One region of the Amnibacterium endophyticum genome, then DNA from elsewhere that is predicted to be linked to it. Evidence: predicted binding sites of a transcription regulator. Region 1 holds the regulator's gene; each other region holds the start of a gene.
The links. Region 1 encodes LexA, which represses DNA repair genes until DNA is damaged. Its sites were predicted from a motif close to TCGAACANNTGTTCGA; they were not measured.
Positions count from the first base shown of each region.

Region 2: ACFSBI_RS04265 (HNH endonuclease signature motif containing protein) is a predicted target of LexA. The motif match lies at 1,150-1,165, and genes of this name have one in related genera.
Region 3: ACFSBI_RS09450 (HNH endonuclease signature motif containing protein) is a predicted target of LexA. The motif match lies at 955-970, and genes of this name have one in related genera.

Region 1 covers NZ_JBHUEA010000010.1:66,430-68,689, forward strand. Annotated here, with positions in the region: gene ACFSBI_RS08175 (tyrosine-protein phosphatase) at 1-436, opposite strand, end outside; gene lexA (transcriptional repressor LexA) at 556-1,230, opposite strand; gene ACFSBI_RS08185 (LysM peptidoglycan-binding domain-containing protein) at 1,417-1,956, shown strand; gene ACFSBI_RS08190 (histidinol-phosphate transaminase) at 1,998-2,260, shown strand, end outside.
Region 2 covers NZ_JBHUEA010000004.1:105,622-107,881, forward strand. Annotated here, with positions in the region: gene ACFSBI_RS04260 (LolA family protein) at 1-930, opposite strand, end outside; gene ACFSBI_RS04265 (HNH endonuclease signature motif containing protein) at 1,187-2,260, shown strand, end outside.
Region 3 covers NZ_JBHUEA010000013.1:15,947-18,206, forward strand. Annotated here, with positions in the region: gene ACFSBI_RS09450 (HNH endonuclease signature motif containing protein) at 1-847, opposite strand, end outside; gene ACFSBI_RS09455 (phytoene desaturase family protein) at 1,177-2,260, opposite strand, start outside.

The DNA.
Region 1 (2,260 bases):
TGCGGTCGCGGCCTCCGGCGCAGTGGAACAGCACCCCGCCGGGCGGCGCGGTGGCGATCGCCGCCAGCACCGCGACGACCCGCTCCGGCATCGCGGCGAGGTGGGGCAGGTAGTAGACCGGGGTGCCGGAGAGCCCGTTGTCCCAGTAGTCCGCCCAGAACGCGGCGTTCTCGAGGCCGTCGAGGTCCACGTGCCGCGTCGCGAGGTGCGCCGGCACGGCGACCGGGTGGTCCTCGCGCTCGACGGGGAGGCGCAGATCGACGACCGTGCGCACGCCGGTCTCGTGCAGCCGGCGCCAACCGGTCCCGTCGAGCCGATCGGGGCGCTCGGACCGCAGCAGGACGCCGTGCGGCGTCGACCCGCCGCCGACGAGCGGCAGCCCGCCGAGGTCGCGGCCGTTGACCAGCCCGGGGACGTCCAGCGCGCGATCCGACATCCGACGAGCCTGCGCGTCCGGACCGGAGTCCGCAATCCGCGCCCTCAGCGCCGGATGGCGACGAGCGCTCGGCGCCAGGTGGCGCTGAGCGCGACGATTGCGCAGGCGGAGCGGGTCGCTCAGACGGAGCGGAGGACCGCCACCACCTTGCCGAGCACCGTCGCCTCGTCGCCGAGGATCGGCTCGAAGGCGCTGTTGCGGGGCAGCAGCCAGGTGTGCCCGTCCCGCTGGCGGAAGACCTTCACCGTCGCCTCGCCGTCCAGCATCGCCGCGACGATGTCGCCGTTCTCGGCCGTGTGCTGCGAGCGGACGACCACCCAGTCGCCGTCCATGATCGCGGCGTCGATCATCGACTCGCCGACCACCCGGAGCATGAACAGGTCGCCCTTGCCGACGAGCTGGCGCGGCAGCGGGAAGACCTCGTCGATCTGCTGGTCGGCCGTGATCGGGATGCCGGCCGCGATCCGGCCCACCATCGGCACCATCGCCGCGTCGCCGACCGGGATGCCCGTCGGCTCGCTGTCCGTCGGGGCGGACTGCACCGGGATGATCACCTCGAGGGCCCTGGGCCGCTTCGGGTCGCGGCGCAGGTAGCCCGACAGCTCGAGCTGCTTCAGCTGGTGGGTCACGCTCGACAACGACGCGAGCCCGACGGCGTCGCCGATCTCGCGCATGCTCGGCGGGTAGCCGCGCGAGGCGACGGACCGCTGGATCACCTCCAGGATCGCGTGCTGCTTCGGGGACAGGGAGGTGCGGCGGCGGGTGCCGCTCCCCGCGGTCTGCTGATCGGCCATCGGTACCTCCACGCCCCGTGCGGGGCCCTCGAATCACACGGATGGTATTCGACTCGGCGCCCGCCCGCAAACACGTGTTCGACGTGCGCCGACCGCTGTCGGAGGCGGGGTCGAAGATCTGCTTGCAGGCGGCCCGGTTCGAAACTATCTTCGAAGAGGCAGCGGGACCGAGGGGAGAGCACGGGGATGTTCGCGGTGGAGGACGACTGGATCCAGTACGAGGCGGAGCCGGTCCGGCGCGCGGAGCACCGCGTCGGCGCCGCGGTGGTCGGTCGAGGCGCCGCGGCGCCGGTTGCGGCTCGGAGCGCGGGCGTCGTCGCGGTGGGGACGCCCGCGCCCCGGGCGCTGCGGGCCGTCCCGGCCGTCCGGACCGCGCCGTGCGCCGTGCCGGCACCGGCCGTCGGCTCGGCGACGCCGCCGACCCCCACGCCGCGCCTGCGCCTGACGCGACGCGGCCGCTTCGTGCTCGTGGTGATGCCGGCGCTGCTCGCGGTCTCCGGTGCCACGCTCGCCGTCTCCGGGACCCCGGCGGCCGAGGCGGCGGCGCGACCCGTCGCCGTGCGGACGGTCGTCGTCGGGTCCGGCGACACGCTCTGGTCCATCGCCGAGCGGATCGAGCCCTCCCGCGACCCGCGGCAGGTGGTCGCCGAGCTGCGCGCCGCCAACCGCCTCTCGAGCGCGATGGTGCCCGCGGGCGCGGAGCTGCGGCTGCCTGCGGCGCCCTGACGCCGGGAGCCGACCGGGCGCCGTCTGCGAGAATCACGGGCGTGACCTCGCTCGCGGACCTCCCGCTCCGCCCCGACCTCGTCGGGCGGACCGCCTACGGCGCGCCGATGCTGCACGTCCCCGTCACCTTGAACACGAACGAGAACACCCATCCGGTGCCGGACGCAGTGCGCGCCGACATCGTGGCCCGCGTGGCGGACGCCCTCGGGACCGTGAACCGGTACCCCGACCGCGAGTTCACCGAGCTGCGCGAGGCGCTGGCCGCCTACCTCGGGCACGACCTCGCGCCCGAGCAGGTGTGGGC
Region 2 (2,260 bases), on a different contig from region 1:
GACCTCGGTCGTCAGCCGCTGGTACGTCGGGTTCGACTCGATCGAGGCGGGCGCGGACCCGGCGGGCAGCTCGACGACCGCGCTCCAGCCGCTGCCCACGACCTCGGGGCGTTCGCCGGTCGGCGAGCGGTGGGATCCGGAGTGCGAACCGCCCACCCGCTTCGTCGTCACGGTCGCGTCCTTCGGCGGCGTGAAGGTGAAGTTCGACTCGGCGGGCACCGCGTAGTCGATGCTCGTGAAGCCGCTCTCGAAGGCGGGGGAGGAGGCGCCCCTGGCGAGGACGGCGACCTGCAGCGGCAGCCCGGTCGTCCCGTCGACCGCGAGGCGGACGGAGCCGACGGTGGTCGCGTCCGTCTTCGGCGTCAGGACCAGCGTGTAGGCGTCGCGGCCGGCGACCCGCTGCGTCGTGTCGACGGTGGTCGCGGTGGTCGGCCCGACGCGCTGCAGCAGGTCCTCCGCGATCTGCGCGGGGGTCATGGTCGTGCCCTCGGGCTGCTCCGCGGCGCCGCTGCCCTCGAGCTTCACGGCCCGGTTCTTCTTCGAGTCCCACAGCCAGACGGTGCTGCCGTCGCGGTACACGTCGCGCTCCGCCATGTCGTCCAGCACGGCGACCCGCGTCCTCGTGCTGCCGGCCGCCCACACGTCCGCTTCGTGCGTGCCGGTCAGCAGGTTCAGCGTGGACGCGGTGTCGGAGTCGGAGCCCGCGCCCGTCGTCGGCAGCGACGGCAGGCCGAGGTCCGAGGTCTGCTCGATGCGGCCGCTGAAGCCGTCGATCGTCTTCGCCTTCGCGATCATCTCGAGCACCTGCTGCGGCGTCTTGTCCGGCAGCGCCGGGGGAGCGGCGGCCGCGACGAGGGGCACGGTGACGGCGCCGGCGACGACGACCGGGGCGACGGCTGCCGGCAACCACTTCAGGAGGCGGGAGGACATGCTGGAAGGCTACGTCCGTCCCGCACGGCACCGGCGCCCCGGCGTCCCTTCGTACCGTCCTCTCAGCCCCGCGGACCCCGCCTCGCTGGTCGAGGTGCGACGGAGGAGCCTTCTCGCTGGTCGAGGTGCGACGAAGGAGCCTCGAGACCACTGCCGCCAGCAGCACCGCCGCCGGTCGAACGCGAGGACGACTGCGACGGCCGAGACGCTCGGCCTGATACGAAGAAGTGTCCGAGCCCGTCGGTATCGTTCGGGCATGGCGGAGGGCTCGGGCGGCGCGACGGTCTCGACCGCGCCGATCTGGGAGCCGCATGAGGACGAGCGGCTCCTCGCCCGTCGCCGGCGCCTCTTCATCCCATGGGCCGCGGGGATGCCGTCGTGGTTCCTCGAGGCCGCGATGGTGCGCGACCGCCGTCCCGGCGATCCGGACGTGCACGAGGCGCTCTCCCGGGTCGAGAACGAGCCCATGCGCGTCTGGGTCCTCACCGAGCTGCATCGGCGACGGCTGGATCCGGCCGCGACGACCGTCCGACTCGTGCACCTGCTCGAGACCGAGGTGCCGGAGGACGTGTGGGAGGCCCTCGAGGTCGCCGACGACTCGATCGCGGAGCCCGATCCGGTGCTCGCGGCACTCGACGAGGTGTCTGGCCACCAGCTGCTGCTGCAGCGCGCCGAGGCGCAGCGGGTCCTCGCCGCGGTCGCCGCCTGGCGTGCGGCGCTGGCGGAGGAGGCCGAGCCGCGGGCGTCGAACACGCCCTACCAGCGCGGGGTCCTCGCCGACCTGGCCCACCGGCTGAAGGTCGCGCAGCAGACCGCGAGGAGCCTCGTGCACACCGCGATGGACCTCGAGGAGGCGCTGCCGGCGGTGTGGCGCTACTTCCGGGACGGGCTGACCACCTGGCGGGTGATGCAGACGGTCCACACGCACCTGGACGGACTCGACCCCGCTCTGCACCCCGAGTTCGACGCCGCGGCGCTGCGGAAGATCGTGGAGGTGTCGCCGACGGGGCTGCCGGACGCGCTGCGGCGTCTGCGCGAGCGCCTCCAGGCGTCCACGGCGGACGACCGGCACGAGCGGGCGTCCGCCCGGCGGCACGTCGCCGTGGAGCCGGCGGCCGACGGGATGGCGTGGCTGCACGCCTACCTGCCCGCGGTCGACGCCCTCGCGCTCGACCATCAGCTGACGAAGGCCGCGGTGCACGCCCGCGGACGGCAGGGCGAGACCCGCGGGGTCGGGCAGCTGCGCGCGGACGTGCTCGTCGACGGGCTCCGCCAGGCGCTCCGCAAGCCGCGGCGGGCGGGGAGAGGGACCCTCGTGCCCGGGCGCCGC
Region 3 (2,260 bases), on a different contig from region 1:
GCCAGGCCATCCCGTCCGCCGCCGGGTCGAGCCGGACGTGCCGCCGTGCTGCGGCCCTCTCGTGGCGGTCGTCCGCGGTCGAGGCCTGCAGCCGCTCCCGGAGGCGCCGCAGCGCGTCCGGCAGGCCCGTCGGAGCGACGTGGAGGATCTTCGCGAGCGCCTGCTCGTCGAACTCGGCGTGCAGGGAGGGGTCGAGGCCGTCGAGCTCGGCGTGCACGGTCTGCATGACCCGCCAGGTCGTACCGCCGTGCACGAACAGGCCCCACACCCGCGGCAGCGCCGCCTCGAGGTCGGAACCCGTGTGCACGAGCGTCCTCGCCGTCGTCGACGCGACCCGCAGCCGGAGTGCGAGGTCGGTGAAGAAGCCGCGCTGGTAGGGCGTGTTCGCCGCGGTCGGCTCGCCCTCCTCCGCGAGCGCGGTGCGCCACGCGGCGAGCGCGGCGACGACGCGGCGGGACTCGTCGCGCTGCAGCTGCTGCTGCAGATCCGTCACCACCTCCAGCGCCGCGAGCACCGGATCCGGCTCGGGCGCCGACTCCGGCGCGATCGGCAGCCGCTGCCACTCGTCGGGGTCGACGTCGCACTCGTCGGTCAGCCCGATGCGCACCTGCACGGATGCCGGGTCGATCCGCTGCGCGTACAGCTGCTCCAGCACCCAGACCCGCCGCGACTCGTCCCGCAGCGCGGCGAGGGTGTCGTGCACGCCCTCCCCCGCTGCCTCCCGCGGCCGCACCAGCACCGTCTCGAGCATCCAGTCGAGGAAGTGCGGGCCGAACGTCAGCCGGCGTCGGCGTTCCGCGAGCACCCGCTCGCCCTGCCGCGGCAGGCGCAGCGGCACGATTTCCACGAGATCCTCCGCGCACATCCGCTGCAACATGCGAACACAGTATCGAAGGGCGCCGACACCGACCCCGGCCTGTCAGGACACAGCCCCCGAGGCCCGGCGACACCTCTTCGAACACTTGTGCACAGCTCGTCCCCATGTGCAGGAGGCCGATCGCCTTCGCGGGCGGGTGTGGTCTCGAGGCTCCTTCGTCGCACCTCGACCGGCGGTGGAGGCGTGGAGGCGTCGAGGCGTCGGTCGCGCTCGGGCTCGACCGGCGGTGGAGGCGTGGAGGCGTCGGTCGTGCTCGGGGCTCGATCGGCGGTGGGGGCCGCCGGCCGAGCGGCGCGGCGTCAGGGGCGGAGGGAGGGCGGCGTGCGGACGCCGTGCTCGTGGCGCAGGAGCGAGCGCGCGGCCAGGTAGCCGCCCTGACCGTGCACGCCGGGGCCCGGAGCCGCCGCGGCCGAGCAGAGGTACAGACGGTGGCCCACCCGGTACGGGTCCGGACCGGGCAGCGGGCGGGCGATCAGCTGGCGGAGGCCCACCGCGCCGGCCGCGATGTCGCCGCCGCCGAGGTTCGGGTCCCAGCGCCCGACGTCCTCCGCGCTCCGGGCGCTCGACGCGAGCACCACGTCGCGGAAGCCGGGGGCGAAGCGCTCCACGGCCGCGGTGACGAGCGCCGTCGGGTCGAGCGTCGAGCCGCCCGGAAGGTGCGTGTACGCCCAGAGGACGTGCTTGCCGGCGGGCGCCCGCGTCGGGTCGAGCACGGTCGGCTGCGCCGCGAGCGCGTACGGGCGCTCGGGCACCCGGCCGCGCGCGACCTGCCGCTCCGCGAGCGCCACCTCGTCCCGGGTGCCGCCGAGGTGCAGGGTGACCGCCTCGTGCAGCGCGGGGTCCCGCCACGGCACGGGCGCGTCGAGCGCGAAGTCGACCTTGCCGATGCCGTCGCCGAACCGGAACGTGCGCAGCCACGCCCGCACGGCCGGATGGATGCGGTGCCGGGCGGTCCGCAGCAGGGTGGGGACGCTCGTGTCGAGCACGATCGCTGCGGACGCGGGCAGGTCGCGCACGTCGACGACCTCGCGCCCGGTCTCGATGCGGCCGCCGTGCGCGAGCAGGTCCGCGACGAGCGCGTCCGGGATCGTCGACGTGCCGCCCTCGGGGATCGGCCACCCCCGGGCGTGCGCCTGCACCGCGAGCGCCAGGCCCGCGGCGGCGGTCGAGAGCGACGGCATGGGGCGGATCGTGTGCGCCATCACCCCGGTGATGAGGGCGGCGGCGTCGCGGGTGCGCCAGCGGCCGTCCCAGGCGGGGCCGCCCTGGTCGAGGACGGCGAGCCCGAACCGCAGCGCCGCGGCCGGGTCGGGCGGCACGCGCAGCACGGGTCCGCCCGTGAAGCGGGCGACGCGGTCGGCGCGCGCCGCGAGCGGGCCGAGC